Regions from separate parts of the Undibacterium sp. FT79W genome, predicted to be linked through region 2. Evidence: predicted binding sites of a transcription regulator. Region 2 holds the regulator's gene; the other holds the start of a gene.
The links. Region 2 encodes HrcA, which represses chaperone genes, less so after heat shock. Its sites were predicted from a motif close to TTAGCACTCNNNNNNNNNGAGTGCTAA; they were not measured.
Positions count from the first base shown of each region.

Region 1 (8,243 bases), on a different contig from region 2:
CAATTCCTGATCGGGGTTTCGACTGTCTTTTTTTCCTGGCCCTTGTTGCTGGCGGTATTACATAACGGTGGGGCGGCCACCTTAGTGCTGCTGCTGACCATGTTAAACTACCGGGTCAGGCAGACGAAACTGATTGCCACACACTGACAGATATGACGACAATAAGCCTGACCTCCAACCGTTTTGCTCAATACTGGGCGCTGACCAAACCGCGCGTAACGCAACTGGCGGTGTTTTGTGCCGTCATCGGCATGTTTCTGGCCACGCCCGATTTACCCGACTGGCGTGTCGTGGTCGCCGCAACCATAGGCATCTGGCTCTTGGCGGGCGCCGCTTTTGCGGTGAATTGCCTGGTCGAGCGCGAGATCGATTCGCGTATGGCACGTACTGCAAGGCGCGCCACAGCCGCCGGTGAAATCAGTGCCTCCCATACCTTATTGTTTTCAGGCGTGATCGGTGGCGCTGGTATGTGGGTGCTGTATACGCTGGTGAATCCGCTGACGATGTGGCTCACGTTTACGACTTTTGTCGGTTATGCCGTGGTGTACACCATTATTCTGAAGCCAGCGACGCCGCAGAATATTGTGATTGGCGGTTTGTCTGGCGCGATGCCACCGGCACTTGGCTGGGCCGCGGTAGCAAACGATGTTCCTATGCAAGCGTGGTTGCTGGTCATGATCATTTTTGTCTGGACGCCGCCGCATTTCTGGGCGCTGGCGATGTACCGGCGCGATGATTATGCGCGCTCAGGCCTGCCTATGCTGCCGATTACGCATGGCCCCGAATTTACCCGTTTTCATATCTGGCTATATACCATCGCCTTGTTTGCGACGACGATGTTGCCGTATGCCGTGCAGATGAGCGGCCTGATTTATCTTGTCAGTGCCGTTATTCTCGGGGCAATTTTCCTCTGGTACGCATGGCGGATTTATCGCAATTACAACGATATTCTCGCCCGTAAAACATTCGCTTATTCGATCATTTATCTGTCGCTGCTGTTTGCCGCGCTGCTGGTTGATCACTACATACGACTATGAACTTACTCAAAAAATTATTCGCTTGCGCTCTGATCGCTGGGCTGGCGGCTTGCGGTAAACCCGGAGAAAAATTCAATAATACCGACCTCACCGGGCTCGATTATGCGCAGGATTTTGCTCTCACCGATCACAATGGCAAAGCCCGTACACTCAAAGATTTTCGCGGCAAGCTGGTGGTCATGTTCTTCGGTTACACCCAATGTCCTGATGTCTGCCCGACCACGATGGTGGAAATGGCGAACGTGATGCAGAAAATGGGGGCGGAGGCAGATAAGGTGCAGGTCTTGTTCGTCACGATAGACCCAGAACGCGATACGCAGGCATTGATGGCGGCGTATGTGCCGAACTTTGATCCGCGTTTCCTCGGTTTGTACGGCGATGCCGCCGCGACGGCAAAAGTCGCAAAAGACTTCAAAGTGTATTACCAGAAAGTGGACGGAAAAACGCCGACCAGTTACACCATGGATCACACTGCGGGCAGCTATGTCTTTGACACTGAAGGCCGCATCCGTTTATTCCTGCGCCATGGACAAGGTGCAGAACCTATCGTTCACGATTTAAAGCTGTTACTGAAGTAATTTTGCTGAACAGGCTGGCGCGGGCATATAAAACGGCCTGCTGAGCCTTAAATATACTGGGGGGAGTATATTTAAACGCCCATTGTTTTCAAGGAGATCAGGTGCAAAATCACAGATACTCCCCCTATTTATCGGTTTTCAGGGAATAAACAATAAAAAAAAGGCACTCTGCGGAGTGCCTTTTTTCATGTGCGTTGTGATCAGGAAAAGCTGACCAACGCACCTTTCATTTTTTTCAGCGCCGCACTTTCAATCTGACGGATGCGTTCGGCGGAAACACCGTATTCATCTGCCAGTTCGTGCAGCGTCGCACCAGAGCCATCGTCATTTTTCAACCAGCGCGATTCGATAATGTGACGTGAACGCGCATCCAGTTTTGACAACGCTGATTCCAGCCCTTCGCTTTGCAAACGATCGTATTGGCGTGATTCCAGTACCTGCGTAGGCTCTTCTGATTCTGTTTTCAGATAAGCGATAGGTGCGAATTTATCGTCATCATCATCGGTCGGTGCATCCAGCGCGATATCGCGACCAGACAGACGCATTTCCATTTCGATGACTTCTTCGCGTTTCACATCGAGGGTCTTCGCCAGCGCATCAATTTGCTTAGGCGACATGGTTTCCAGACCTTCTTTGTGGCTGCGCAGATTGAAAAACAGTTTGCGTTGCGCTTTGGTCGTCGCGACTTTGACTAAACGCCAGTTTTTCAGAATGTACTCGTGCATTTCGGCTTTAATCCAGTGCATCGCGTATGACACCAGACGTACGCCCTGATCAGGGTCAAAGCGTTTAACCGCCTTCATCAGGCCGATATTGCCTTCCTGGATCAGATCGGCGTGTGGCAAGCCATAGCCGAGGTAGCCACGGGCAATGGATACAACCAGACGCAGATGCGACATCACCATCTGTTGCGCAGCGGACAGGTCATTATTGTCACGCAGGCGGGTCGCCAGATCGATTTCTTCTTCATGCGTCAGCATAGGCAGGCGATTGACCGCAGAAATATAAGCGTCAATATTGCCCAACGTACCTGTAAAGCCGAGCGCCAGCGCTGTGCTGTCTGATGCTGGAATAAGTTGTCTTGAAGTCATTGTGTTGTTCCTCTCAATTACTGCAGTCCGAGCAAAAAAATAACTCTGAACAAACGTACTATTTCCTAATATTAGCACTCTCTTGAGAAGAGTGCTAATTCTCGTGAAAATGATGATTTCATCAAGATGAGGTCAGAGGTAAAAGCGGGTATTCCAGACCCTCGTCGAGTATTGTTGCCAGTGGTCGCCACTGGTAACCCAGCAGAAATTTCTGGAATCAGCTTTCTTACTCTGCTTTAACCAGGCGGTTAGAGCAGCGATTTTTGGGAAAGTTGCAAATCATTATGTATCAGTTTGTTCGCGCCAGTTGACGGCGGACGGACAGATAAGCCCCAGCCAACCCCAGTAACATGCTGACACCCAGCAACATCAGGCTGGGTAATATGCCCAGCGGTACCAGCCGGAATTCGGAGGCATACAGTTTGGCAAATTCTGCAATGGCCTGATTCAATGGCTGCAGAGAGGCTGCAATGGCGGCCAGCGCCAGACTTCCCGCCAGCAGACCCAGCAGCGCGCCAGTGTAATAGTAGGGGCGATGAATGAAGCTGTTGGTCGCACCTAACAAACGGGTAACGGAAATCTCCGCCTGATGCGAAATGACTTGCAGACGGGTCGCATTAAACACGACCACAATTACGACTACGCCCAGTGTCGTTGCCAGAAACAGCAAACCTATCTGCAATATCTGCACAAGTGCCGCCAGCCGTTTAACCCAGGCTGAGTCAACCTGCACCACCTCAACATCGGGCAAGGCCTGCAGTTGTTCGACCAGTTTATCGAGTTTTGCCGCATCATTATTCGACAGCGAAAGCACGTAAGCATCCGGCAGGGGATTGCCGCCCAGTGTTGATAGCACTTCTGCGAGGCTGGATGCATCCTGCATCGCCGCCAGTGCTTTTTCTTTTGGTGTAAAGCTCAGTTTGCCGCTGATATTGCTGTCTTTCAGCAGACGCTTGATTGGTACTGACAATGCAGTTGCATTTTCACGCGCGGTGTCGGTCGTCAGAAAAATACTGATTTCCGGTTCTATCGATAACTGTGAAGAGATAGGGCGGATATTTTCAATCAGCGTGAGTCCGGCAATCGGCAGCGCTAGCGCGATGGCGACCACCAGCACATTGAAGATGAAATTTCCGGTACCGGCGCGCAAGTGGGTGAATGCGCTTTTCAGTGCAAACAGATGTTCACGAAACCAGATGGTCATAGGGATTTCCTTGAAGGCGTAATAGCAGGCGGAAGTCAGGCGGCAGCGCCTGTTGTCCATGAATCCGAGATTTGTCCATTGCTCAGATAGATCACGCGGTCGGCCTGATCCAGGAATTGCTCATCGTGACTGGATATGATGCAAGTGACGCCGGCGCTCTGGAATGCTTTCAATGCGCTCAGCACTTTATTCGCATTGTCTCTGTCCAGAAAAGCGGTAGGTTCGTCAGCCAGAATAATTTTGGGGCGATTCACGATGGCGCGCGCAATCGCAACACGCTGCTGTTCACCACCGGAAAGCTCCAGCGGCAAGGCATTGGCTTTATCCAGCAATCCGACTTTTTCCAGTGCGACGCAGGCACGCGATTCTGCTTCACCCGAAGTAGCGCCGGTCACAATCAGCGGCAGCATGACGTTGTCGAGAACGCTGCGGTCGGTCAGTAATTTCTGATCCTGCAAAATTAGTCCGAGCTTACGGCGTAAATACGGCAGGCTACCGGTTTTGAGTTTGCTGACATCCTGACCATTGACGATGACATGGCCGCTGGTCGGTTTTTCTATGCCTGCGATCATTTTTAATAAAGTCGATTTTCCGGCACCAGAGGGGCCCGCCAGAAAAATGAGTTCTCCATCCTGTATGGTCAGAGAGATATCGCGCAAAGCGTAGGCATCACGCGAATATTGTTTAGTGACGTTATCGAATTCGATCATGATCGTTGCACTGACTGTCTGTGATTTTAATTAAACAAGGCGTCGACGAATTCCTGCGCGTTGAATGGTTGCAGATCCTCGATCTGCTCGCCGATGCCAATGAAATAGACTGGTATCGGGCGGGTCTTCGCAATTGCAGCCAGAACGCCGCCTTTTGCTGTGCCATCTAATTTGGTGATGATCAAACCGGTCAGTTGCAATGCATCGTCAAACGCCCTGACTTGTGCCAGCGCGTTTTGTCCGGTGTTGCCATCAATGATCAGCAACACTTCCTGCGGTGCGCCTTCCATTCCTTTGGCAATCACACGTTTGATCTTTTTCAGTTCTTCCATCAGATGCAATTGAGTCGGCAAACGCCCTGCGGTATCGACCATCACCACATCTGTGCCACGTGCACGCGCGGACGCAACGGCGTCAAACGCAACCGCTGCCGGATCGCCGGATTCCTGTGAAATCACCGTCACATCATTGCGCTCGCCCCAGACCGATAATTGCTCGCGCGCTGCAGCACGGAAAGTATCGCCAGCCGCCAGCAACACGGACTGATGGTGCACCTGCATGTGCTTCGCGAGTTTGCCTATGGTGGTGGTTTTTCCTGCGCCGTTAACGCCGGCAATCATCATGACCAGCGGTTGATGACGACCCAGTTCCAGCGGCTTTTGCAAAGGTGTGAGCAATTCCAGCAACAACGCTTTGAGCGCTGTTTTGACTTGTTCTGCTTCGGTTAATTTTTCTTCTTTGACTTTCTTTTTCATCGTATCGAGCAAAAACAGCGTCGCTTCGACGCCCGCGTCGGATGTCAATAAGGCTGCTTCGAGTTCGTCGTATAGCTCATCATCAATACGCGCGCCGATAAACAGCGTGGTCAGATTCGACGAGGTTTTGGCCAGACCAGCTTTCAGACGGCTCAGCCATGAACGCTTTTGTTCAGGTTGTGGCGCAGGCGCTGATACCGTTTCTACGGCTGCTGTTACTGGCGCCGCCGCAGCGAGCGGTTGTATTGCTGGTTCGGCAATTGTCTGCGGCAGTTCGGCAGGCGTAGTCGGTATTGCCGCAGAAGCAGGCGTAGCAACGACTTCTGGCGTTACTACCGGTTCTTCTTTGGGTTTTCTTTTGAAAAAACTAAACATCGGATGATTTTGTCGGAGAGGGGAAGCTGCAAACTGCTGACCCAAGTATTAGAATGCAGCCATTCTAACAGACCGCGCCGGGTAATTTGACTTACCAGTGTCATTCAACTAATGAAAACCAAGACTAAAAAACCCGTATCTCCTCAAAGAGTCGCCCATCAGGTGCGAATCATCGGCGGCCAGTGGAAGCGCAGCTTGTTAAGCGTGATTGAGGCCGATGGCCTGAGACCAACGCCAGACCGTGTCCGTGAAACGACATTTAACTGGTTGAACCATCTTTTTAACGCGAATTGGGCGCAAGTCAGTTGCCTGGACTTATTTGCCGGCAGCGGCGCGCTGGGATTTGAAGCCGCCAGCCGTGGCGCGCATCTGGTCACGATGGTGGAGTCACATACGCCGGCGTTCAAGCAGCTCGAACAGGTTAAAGCTAAACTCGAAGCGCATCAGTGCCAGTTGCTCAGGGGCGATGCTGGTAAAGTGATCACGAGCGCTGCGGCCGAAGGGAAAAAATTTGACCTGATCTTGCTGGACCCGCCTTTCGGACAAGGCTGGCTGGCAAAAATTTTGCCTGTTTGCCGCGAAGCGCTGAGTAATGATGGGTATGTTTACGTCGAGGCAGAATTCCCGCTCGACGAGCAAAGTAGTGACCCGGATATGCAGGAATTGCTGAGCGGATGGCAGGTGATACGGGCGGATAAAGCCGGAAGTGTGTATTTCCATATTCTGCAACGCAACATTTTGCAGCATAATGCGCACGAAAATCAGGCATAATGCCAGATCAATTTAGTGCATATCATTATGCAAACAGCGCAAATAGCGAAAATAAGGAGTCAAGATGGTCACAGCCGTTTATCCGGGAACATTTGATCCGCTGACCCGCGGTCACGAAGATCTGGTGCGTCGCGCCTCAGGTCTTTTTGATACTTTGGTGGTTGGTGTTGCCGACAGTAAAAATAAACGGCCATTTTTCTCTCTGGAAGAGCGCCTGAGCATTGCGAATGAAGTGCTGGGACATTATCCAAATGTGCGGGTGGAGAGTTTTTCTGGCTTGCTCAAGGATTTCGTCAGGAAAAATGATGCCCGCGTGATCGTGCGTGGTCTGCGGGCCGTGTCGGATTTTGAATATGAGTTTCAGATGGCAGGGATGAACCGTTATCTGTTGCCGGATGTGGAAACGCTGTTTCTGACGCCGTCTGACCAGTATCAGTTTATCTCAGGTACGATCGTGCGTGAAATCGCGATGTTTGGCGGTGATGTATCCAAGTTCGTTTTTCCTTCGGTTGATCGTTGGCTCAAGCAGAAGGTTGACGCGCTGAACGAAAGTAAATAAAGCGTTACTGCCATGCCGCAGATGCGCAGATGAAATGAAAGTGAAGTAAGTATGGCCCTGATGATTACCGACGATTGCATTAACTGCGACGTGTGTGAACCCGAATGCCCGAACGACGCGATTTTTATGGGGCCGGAGATTTATGAAATCGACCCGCATAAATGTACGGAATGTGTTGGTCACTACAAAGAACCGCAATGCAAGCAGGTTTGTCCGGTGAACTGCATTCCATTCAATCCTGAATGGCGTGAGACGCCAGCGCAGTTGCAGGCGAAATACGAACATTTACAAGCGGCACAAGTTAAATAATTTCGTTGCCGCTGCCGGTTATTCGCAACGCACCTGATTTCTGCCGGAACGTTTAGCATCATATAAGGCGCGGTCGGCGCGAGAGATCATTTCTCTTGCCACCGCAGTCGCCTCGCCCAGATTGTGTTTCTCCGACACAGTCGTCAATCCGATAGAAATCGTGGTGGAACAATGTCCCTTATCTGACAGTGTAAATGGTTTGCCTGCGATACTGCGACGTATGCGTTCTGCTACCAGCATGGCGTCCTGCAGATTGGCGTTGATTAGCAACACCACAAATTCTTCTCCGCCAAAACGGCCCAGCGTATCGCTTAAACGTAATTCTGCCTTGATCCGTCTGGCCACCTCACACAAGACATCATCGCCGCCCTGATGACCGTGCTGATCATTAATTTTCTTGAAGAAATCGATGTCCAGATACATACAGGCGATGCCGTAAGACTGCCTGCGGGCGCGGGCAATTTCCTCTAAGGTGCGTTGCTCCACATAGCGGCGATTACTGACATTGGTCAGTGGATCTGTCAGACCGATATAAACGAGTCGTTCATTATTCAGAACATTTTCTAAACAGATCGCTATGATGGAGCCTAGGCGCTCAATGAAATCGGTTGCCATCGTTGTCAGGAAACGCTCTGCACTGAAGCTGCCCAGATTCAGGTAGCCGATCAGGCGGTTTTGCCGCACCAGCGGAATGACTGCAACACTGGCGGGTTTTTTGGCGCAGCTGCGATATAAGTTACCGTACAGATGACCCTGATATTTGCCTAACAAAGGTTTGTAAGACAGCAGTGCTTTGGTCTGTAATTCGTGTTCGTGGCGGACAAAGAGCAGGCCGGGAAACTCTTGCAGGTCAA
Region 1 covers NZ_JACOGB010000004.1:284,476-292,718, forward strand. The annotation lists gene H8K38_RS08920 (heme A synthase) at 1-147, shown strand, start outside; gene cyoE (heme o synthase) at 153-1,037, shown strand; gene H8K38_RS08930 (SCO family protein) at 1,034-1,615, shown strand; gene rpoH (RNA polymerase sigma factor RpoH) at 1,816-2,706, opposite strand; gene H8K38_RS08940 (ABC transporter permease) at 2,996-3,910, opposite strand; gene H8K38_RS08945 (cell division ATP-binding protein FtsE) at 3,946-4,620, opposite strand; gene ftsY (signal recognition particle-docking protein FtsY) at 4,647-5,750, opposite strand; gene rsmD (16S rRNA (guanine(966)-N(2))-methyltransferase RsmD) at 5,862-6,521, shown strand; gene coaD (pantetheine-phosphate adenylyltransferase) at 6,586-7,080, shown strand; gene H8K38_RS08965 (YfhL family 4Fe-4S dicluster ferredoxin) at 7,132-7,389, shown strand; gene H8K38_RS08970 (diguanylate cyclase) at 7,408-8,243, opposite strand, start outside.
Region 1: the regulator HrcA is predicted to act here: its motif matches at 2,778-2,804, upstream of rpoH (RNA polymerase sigma factor RpoH).

Region 2 (8,243 bases):
AGTCAATCAGAAATTCTGCGTTGGCCAATGCCTTAGCCAGATCAGACTCAATCAACACACCGGCAGGTTTGCCCAGAAATACGCCAGCGTCGGTACCTATTGCCGGGGAACCGGCAACATCCAACGCACCGGCCAGCACCATGTCGTCTGCGTTGCTGATAGCTTCAATCAGCATCTTTCCCATGCGGCCGGAAGCGCCCGCCACCGCTACTTTTAATGCAGTCATACCAGCTTTCTTTATTTTTTATCTTTTTTCTTCGGCGTGCCGTCGAGATCATTCAGCGACTCAACTTTATCTAAGCCCAGCGCCGACTCGGTAATCCTTGCCAGATATTCTTTTTCCGTTGGCAGACTACCGCCTTCGAATTTAGAAACCGTATTGTTTTTAAAATGAATGGTGACCTGACTGACTACCTGCTCGCCATTCGGCTTAGTCAGGCGGAAAGGATAATCCCAGCGGTCTTCGTGGAACATATCGGTCAACAAAGCGGTGCCAAGCACAAAACGGACTTGCTCACGCGTCATCCCTTCTTTGATCTGCGCCATCATTTCCTGAGAAACGAAGTTACCTTGCTGAACGGTAATACGATATGGGGAAATATAGCCCAGGAATTTACTCACCCCTGTCGGTGCGTATATTTGCGTACCGGCCGTTGCTGACACAGCTTTGTCCGCCACTGGCGGTTTCGATGCGCAAGCAGATACGCCCAGTAATAATGTCATGCCTGCAAGCCGGATGGCTTTACCTTGAACAGATTTTGAAAACAACAATCGCATAGGTACCCTCAGTAATTGAGCAACATGCCCTAAAACCCGATATCATAAAGCAGATAGCCCTCTTTTGACCGAAAACATGACAAACAGCACTCCAAATCTGAAAGCCAGCGGACTTAAAGCAACCTTGCCACGCCTGAAAATCCTCGAAATTTTCCAAAGTAGTAAGGTTCGCCATCTGACTGCAGAAGACGTCTATAAAATACTTTTGAACGAAAATATGGATGTCGGTCTGGCAACTGTCTACCGCGTTCTGACGCAATTTGAGCAGGCGGGTCTGCTGCACCGGAATCATTTTGAAACTGGCAAAGCTATTTTTGAATTAAACGAAGGCTCACACCATGATCATCTGGTCTGCCTCGATTGCGGTCGCGTTGAAGAGTTTTTTGATGCGGAAATTGAACAGCGCCAGCATACCATCGCTCTGGAGCGCGGCTTTAAAATCGCAGAACATTCACTCGCGATCTACGGTAGTTGCACGAAAGAGAACTGCGAGCACAAAAATTAAGTATCAACGTGCTCATACCAATGAGCATTGAAGCGCTTGCAACAGGATGCGTGGGTGCGTTGGGTTATTTTTTTATTTTTGCAGCGACACCAGCAACGGTATCGATAATTTTCTGCGCATTAAATGGCTTCAGAATAATGCCATGTATGCCTGATTTCACCGCTTCCGACAAAATGTCCTTATCGTGACTCGCTGTCACCAGCAATATTCTGGTATCAGGCAACATATCTTTAAGTTTTGGCAGCACGTCAAGACCACTGACTTTGGGCATCACCACATCCAGCATAATCACGTCCGGCCGTAGTTTGAGCGCCATATCCAACCCGGTTCCACCGTCTGTCGCCTCACCTGCAACCGTGTATCCCTCGTTGCGCAACACGACACGTAACACTTCGCGAGTAATATCGTTGTCGTCGATGAGTAATATGGAAATATTTTTATTTAACATCGCATGTCTCTTTTACTGACTCAAGGCGTTAGAAAGTAATTTCGCCGTAATATCGACTATCGGTATCACTCTTTCATACGCCATCCGCGTCGGACCGATCACACCCAGGGTGCCGACAATCTTACCGTTAACCTCATACGGCGCAGTGACAACGCTCATCTCATCCATCGGCAACAACTGCGATTCCCCACCGATAAAAATCTGCACCCCCGTCGCTTTACACGATACATCCAGCAATTGCATCAGACTGCTCTTTTGCTCGAACATGTCGAACAGCTTACGCAGTGATGTCATGTTGGACGATAAATCCTGCACATTCAGCAAATTGGTTTTTCCTGAAATAACCATTTCATCACTTTGCTCAGACAAGGCATCACTGCCCGCTTCGACAGCGGCTTGCATCAGACTAGTCATATCTGTTTGCAACTGCCGTAATTCGCTATTAATACCGAGGCGTGCATCTTCAAAAGCATGTCCGCTGAAATTCTGATTCAGATAATTAGCTGCCTGCGACAACTGCGCTGGGGTGTAATCAATATCCGTCAGGAGCAAGCGGTTATGCACTTCTCCGGTCGGTGCCACAACCACCAGCAAAATGCGTTTTTCCGAAAGACGCAGGAATTCGACCTGCTGAAAAATGGATTCGGTTTTCGGCGTCATAACAACACCGGCAAATTGCGACAACGAAGACAATATCTGTGCGGCATTCGCGATGATTTTTTGCGGGGGTTGAGATAACAAACCCGATTGCAGCCGGGATTCCAGCCCCAGTTCGCTGATTTCCTGCACCGTCAGTAATTTATCAACAAATACGCGATAGCCTTTGGGAGTGGGAACGCGGCCAGCCGACGTATGCGGGCTGGCAACCAAGCCCATCTCCTCCAGATCAGCCATCACATTACGGATCGTCGCCGGCGACAGATCAAGGCCGGAAATTTTTGAGAGAGCACGCGAACCTACAGGCTGACCATCGGCAATGTAGCGTTCTACGAGGGCTTTTAAAAGAGTTTGAGCGCGAGTGTCTAGTAGCATCTGTTCATTTTATGCGACTGAAGCAAACATGAACATAGAAAACTTCATAACCATTTTGTCAAATCATGTAAATTTTTAAATTCCGCATCAGGCTGAATATGTTGATGGCGCTCATCCTTGATCTCCAGACTATGCCGGTTCATCCACGCTCCGCGCAAGCCTGCCTGTTGCGCGCCTTGCACGTCGAGCAATAAATCATCGCCGACATATAAGGCTTCGTGCGGTTTTACGTCCAGTGCTTCACAGGCGGCGAGAAATATGCGCGGATCAGGTTTGGCGCAACCAAACTCACGTGCCGCAATCGATGTACGGAAATGTGAAGCAAGACCAATTTCACGCAGATCAGCAAAGCCATTTGAGACCGAGCCCAACAGAACCCGCTGCGACAATACCTTTAGCGCTGGAACGACATCATCATACAAACTGACCTGATTGCGGGCATCAGAAAATACTGCCATGGCCTGATCAGCCTTTGCGACAGGCACATCATGTTCTGCGAATATCTGGCTAAGCAAGGTATGTCGCAAGACCCACAGGTCGTATTGAAAACGGGGATCGGTTGGTACCAGCTTATTGCGCCGTTGCCGCATTGATTCGACGGAATAATTCGCTGCCACGGCCGGTACATGTTCCTGCATCCACTGATACAAGCTCGCTTCCGCATGTTGAATCACCGGAGCAACCGGCCACAAGGTATCGTCTAAATCCAGTAATACAGCTTTAATTGTCATAAATAGCAGTCAGTTGATTCATTTCCACGCTAATTATGGTCTAATCTGACGAATCACGTCACCACTCTTTTTTTATGACTGTCCCTTCAAAAACGATTGCACTTGTTGGTAAGTTTAATGCTCCCGGTATAGCAGAATCAATGAGTGAACTCGCCAGCTTTCTTGACCGCGCAGGCAATACGGTTGTGATCGAAGCTGAAACGGCGCAATACATAGAATTACCGGGGTTTCAGGCCATGTCAGTCGCGGACATAGGAAAACATGCAAATGCCGCGATTGTGGTCGGCGGCGACGGTACGATGCTCGGTATCGCCCGGCAACTGGCGCAATACCATATCCCGCTGATAGGCATTAATCAGGGGCGGCTCGGTTTCATTACAGATATCCCGCTCGATCGTATGATTCCGGTGATTGCTGAGATGCTGGAAGGCAAATACGTCTCTGAACGGCGCAGCCTGCTGCAGGCTATCGTTGTCCGTGAAGGACATCAGATCTTCAGTGGTCTCGCCTTTAACGACATTGTAGTGTCACGCGGGACCGGTTCCGGCATGGTCGAGCTCAGTGTCGAAGTCGATTCTCATTTCATGTATAACCAGCGCTCGGACGGGTTGATTGTGTCCACCCCGACTGGCTCCACTGCGTATTCTCTCTCAGCAGGCGGGCCGCTGCTGCACCCCAGCCTGAGCGGTATTGTTATGGTGCCGATCGCCCCGCATGCTTTATCGAATCGCCCTATCGTGCTGCCTGAAAGCAGTGAAATCGTGATCGAAATCGTTGCCGGACGCGACATCAGCGTCAACTTTGACATGCAAACCTTTGCCAGCCTGTTGCGTCAGGATCGCATCGTCGTCAAACGTTCCAACCACACGGTGACTTTCCTGCATCCTCAGGACTGGAATTATTACCATACGCTGCGGGAAAAACTGCACTGGAACGAATACCCTACCGTGGAAGGCGCACTGAATTAATGGCAAACAGCTCTCCGCTGAACCGGGGGATGCAAGACGCTGCTTATAGGGTTACTTATTGCTAAAATAGCTTTGCTAATCCAGTCTGAATTTTTTCCTTTTTTCATTTCGTTTTTTTATTTCGTTTTTTTATTTTTAACTACTCCTGCTCCTATGCTGCGCACGCTTGCCATTCGTGATTTTGTCATTGTTGATGTTCTTGAACTGGAATTTTCATCCGGTTTCAGTGTCCTGACGGGTGAAACCGGCGCAGGTAAGTCGATACTGATCGATGCACTGACGCTGGCACTCGGCGGGCGTGGCGATGCGAGCATGGTGCGTGAATCTGCCGCGAAAGCAGATATCTCTGCCGAATTTTCGGTCTCGGATAATGTCCAGCAATGGCTGCTGGAAAATGAATTCAGCGATCCTGAGCAACAGTTGATTCTGCGCCGCACGATCGATAACGCGGGACGCTCGAAGGCCTGGATCAACGGCATCACAGCCACCGCGACGCAATTACGCGAACTGGGTGACCTGCTGGTCGATATCCACGGGCAACACGCGCATCAGTCTTTACTCAAAGCTGAAGCACAACGCTCGCTGCTGGATATGCAAGGCGGCTTACAAGAGAACGCCGCAGAAGTTGCAACGCGTTACAAAGCCTGGCGCAATCTGAGCCGGCAACGCGAAGAATTTGAAACCAACGCCAAGAATGTTTTGCAAGAACGCGAGCGCCTCGAATGGCAGGTAGGTGAACTCGACAAATTGCAAATCAAAGCAGGCGAATGGGAAAACATCAGTCAGGAACACAGCCGTCTGGCACATGCAGCAAGCCTGCTTGATGGCGCGCAAGAAGCGGCCACCCTGATTTCGGATTCAGAACATCCAGTGCTATCGCAACTGACTGCAGTACAACAAAAATTACTCAAGCTGCTGGATTACGATGCCGCGCTGAAACCGGTGACTGAAGCGCTGGAATCTGCCTGCATCAATTTGCAGGAAACGACTTACGCGCTGAACGATTATCTGAATCGCACCGAGCTCGATCCGGCACGCTTACGTGAAGTCGAACAACGCGTCGAAACCATACATACAACTGCGCGTCGCTTTCACGTCGCTCCTGAATATTTACATCAGGAATTTGCAACTTTATCTGAGCAATTAAAACAGTTGTCCGATGCCAGTGATATGGATGCGCTTCGCTTGCAGGAAGAAAAAGCGTATCAGCATTATCTCCAAGCGGCGCAACAACTGAGCAAAGCGCGCGAAAAAACCGCAAAAACACTGAGTGTTGCGGTAACGGCGGCAATGCAGGAATTAAGCATGGCCGGTGGCAGTTTTGCCGTCAGTCTGAATGCTTGTGAGGCTGCTGTATACGGTATCGAACAGGTTGAATTTCTAGTCGCCGGTCATGCCGGGGTGCAAGCCCGTCCGCTGGCCAAAGTGGCGTCCGGTGGCGAGCTGGCACGCATCTCTTTAGCCATTTCCGTCATCACGTCTGGTGCGACGGCAACGCCGACCCTGATTTTCGATGAAGTTGACAGCGGTATTGGTGGCGGTGTTGCGGAAGTAGTCGGACGCTTACTGAAACGACTGGGGCAAGACCGTCAGGTATTGTGCGTCACCCATTTACCGCAAGTGGCGAGTCAGGCGAATCAGCATTTTCAGGTCAGCAAAACAAATCACAACGGCAAAACCATCTCTCATATCGACGTGCTTGATAACAAGCAACGCGTCGAAGAAATCGCCCGCATGCTGGGTGGCATAGAAATCACCGCAACCACTCGTAAACACGCCAGAGAATTACTGGCTTCTTAAAAAAATAAATACCATGCGCTTTCTGAAAGAACCTGATTACTCCCACGGAAAAATCGGAAAAACGGCGGTCGTACTGATTAATCTCGGTACGCCGGATGCACCGACCAGACCGGCAGTGCGCCGCTATCTGAAACAGTTCTTATGGGACAGACGTATCGTCGAAGTACCCCGTGCAATCTGGTGGCTGATCCTGCATGGCATCATCCTGCCTTTCCGCTCCGGTCAGTCAGCGAAGAAATATGCGTCTATCTGGACGAATGACGGCTCGCCGCTGAAAGTACACACGGAAAAACAGGCCGTATTATTGAAGGGCTATCTTGGTGAACGTGGTCATGAAGTACACGTCACTTATGCGATGCGCTATGGCACACCGTCGATACCCGATGTGCTGCAAAAGCTGAAAGCAGATGGTTATGATCGCTTATTGATTTTGTCGGCTTATCCACAATATTCTGCGACAACGACCGGATCGAATTTCGACGCGGTATTCAGCCATTATCAACAGGTCAGAAATATTCCTGAACTGCGTCTGGTCAAAAATTATCATGATCACGAGGCTTACATAGAAGCGCTGCGGCTATCAGTGCTGGCAAGCTGGCAGACCAACGGCAGGCCGGAAAAACTGGTAATGAGTTTTCACGGTTTGCCAAAAGCCTTTCTGTTGCGCGGTGACGTCTATCATTGTGAATGCTACAAAACCGCACGCCTGCTTGCTGAAAAGCTAGGCCTATCGAAAGATCAGTACATCGTCACTTTTCAGTCGCGTTTAGGAAAAGCCGAATGGCTGCAACCTTACACTGCACCAACGGTAACGCAACTCGCCAAAGATGGGGTGCGGCGCGTTGATGTGATCTGCCCCGGCTTCATCGCCGACTGCCTGGAAACGCTGGAAGAAATTGCGATGGAAGTACGGGCTGACTTTCTGCAAGCCGGTGGTAAAGAATTTAATTACATTCCTTGTCTGAACGAATCGCCATCCTGGTTACGCGCTCTGGCGGAAATTGCTGAACAACATCTGATCGGCTGGCCAACCATGCTGACTGTCAGCATGCGCGAAGAACAGAAGCAACAGGCGCTGCTCAGCCGCGCCGAAGCCAAACGTATGGGTGCGAATCAATAAGCGCCAGAGACATGACGACAGCCACATATTTTATCGGTGACATTCAAGGTTGCGACGATCAGTTGGGTGAACTGCTGCATCGCATAGAACAGCACTCACCTTCCGCCCGCTATCTTTTTGCCGGTGATCTGGTGAATCGCGGTCCGAAATCCTTGCAGACTCTGCGTCGTGTCCGTGCTTTGCAACAGGCCGGGCGAGCAGAGAGTGTGCTTGGGAATCACGATCTGCATCTGCTGGCGGTTGCTCATGGCATACGTCCTGCACATCGCAGCGATACGCTTACAGAAATATTAAATGCACCGGATTGTGCTGAATTGCTGGAATGGTTGCGCCAGCGGCCGATGGCGATAACAGAGCAACAGCACTTACTGATCCATGCCGGACTTTTCCCGTCGTGGTCAGCCGAAAAAACCATGGCACTCGCGGGTGAAGTGGAAACCATGTTGCGCAGTGCGGACTGGCTGGGCTTTTTACGGCAAATGTATGGCAATACTCCGGCTTACTGGGATGACGGTTTACAGGGAGCAGATCGCTTGCGCTGCATCGTCAATGCCCTGACACGGATGCGTTTTTGCAGCATTGAAGGACAGATGGATTTTGCCAGCAAGGATGGCGTCGGTACTGCTCCGCAAGGATATGCGCCCTGGTTCGATCTGCCACGCGCCTCAGACAACAGCACGGTGGTGTTTGGTCACTGGTCCACCTTAGGACTGGTATTGCGTCCCAATCTGATCAGCCTTGATACCGGTTGCGTCTGGGGCGGTAAGCTGACCGCAGTTGCTCTTCACAACAGAACGCTTGTACAGATCGACTGCCCGCAACAGCAAAAACCAGGCTGATATAGGCAACATTTTTCCCATTA
Region 2 covers NZ_JACOGB010000001.1:138,413-146,655, reverse strand. The annotation lists gene dapB (4-hydroxy-tetrahydrodipicolinate reductase) at 1-226, opposite strand, end outside; gene H8K38_RS00630 (outer membrane protein assembly factor BamE) at 238-723, opposite strand; gene fur (ferric iron uptake transcriptional regulator) at 854-1,282, shown strand; gene H8K38_RS00620 (response regulator) at 1,347-1,730, opposite strand; gene hrcA (heat-inducible transcriptional repressor HrcA) at 1,743-2,762, opposite strand; gene H8K38_RS00610 (HAD family hydrolase) at 2,807-3,493, opposite strand; gene H8K38_RS00605 (NAD kinase) at 3,568-4,461, shown strand; gene recN (DNA repair protein RecN) at 4,615-6,261, shown strand; gene hemH (ferrochelatase) at 6,275-7,381, shown strand; gene H8K38_RS00590 (symmetrical bis(5'-nucleosyl)-tetraphosphatase) at 7,393-8,220, shown strand.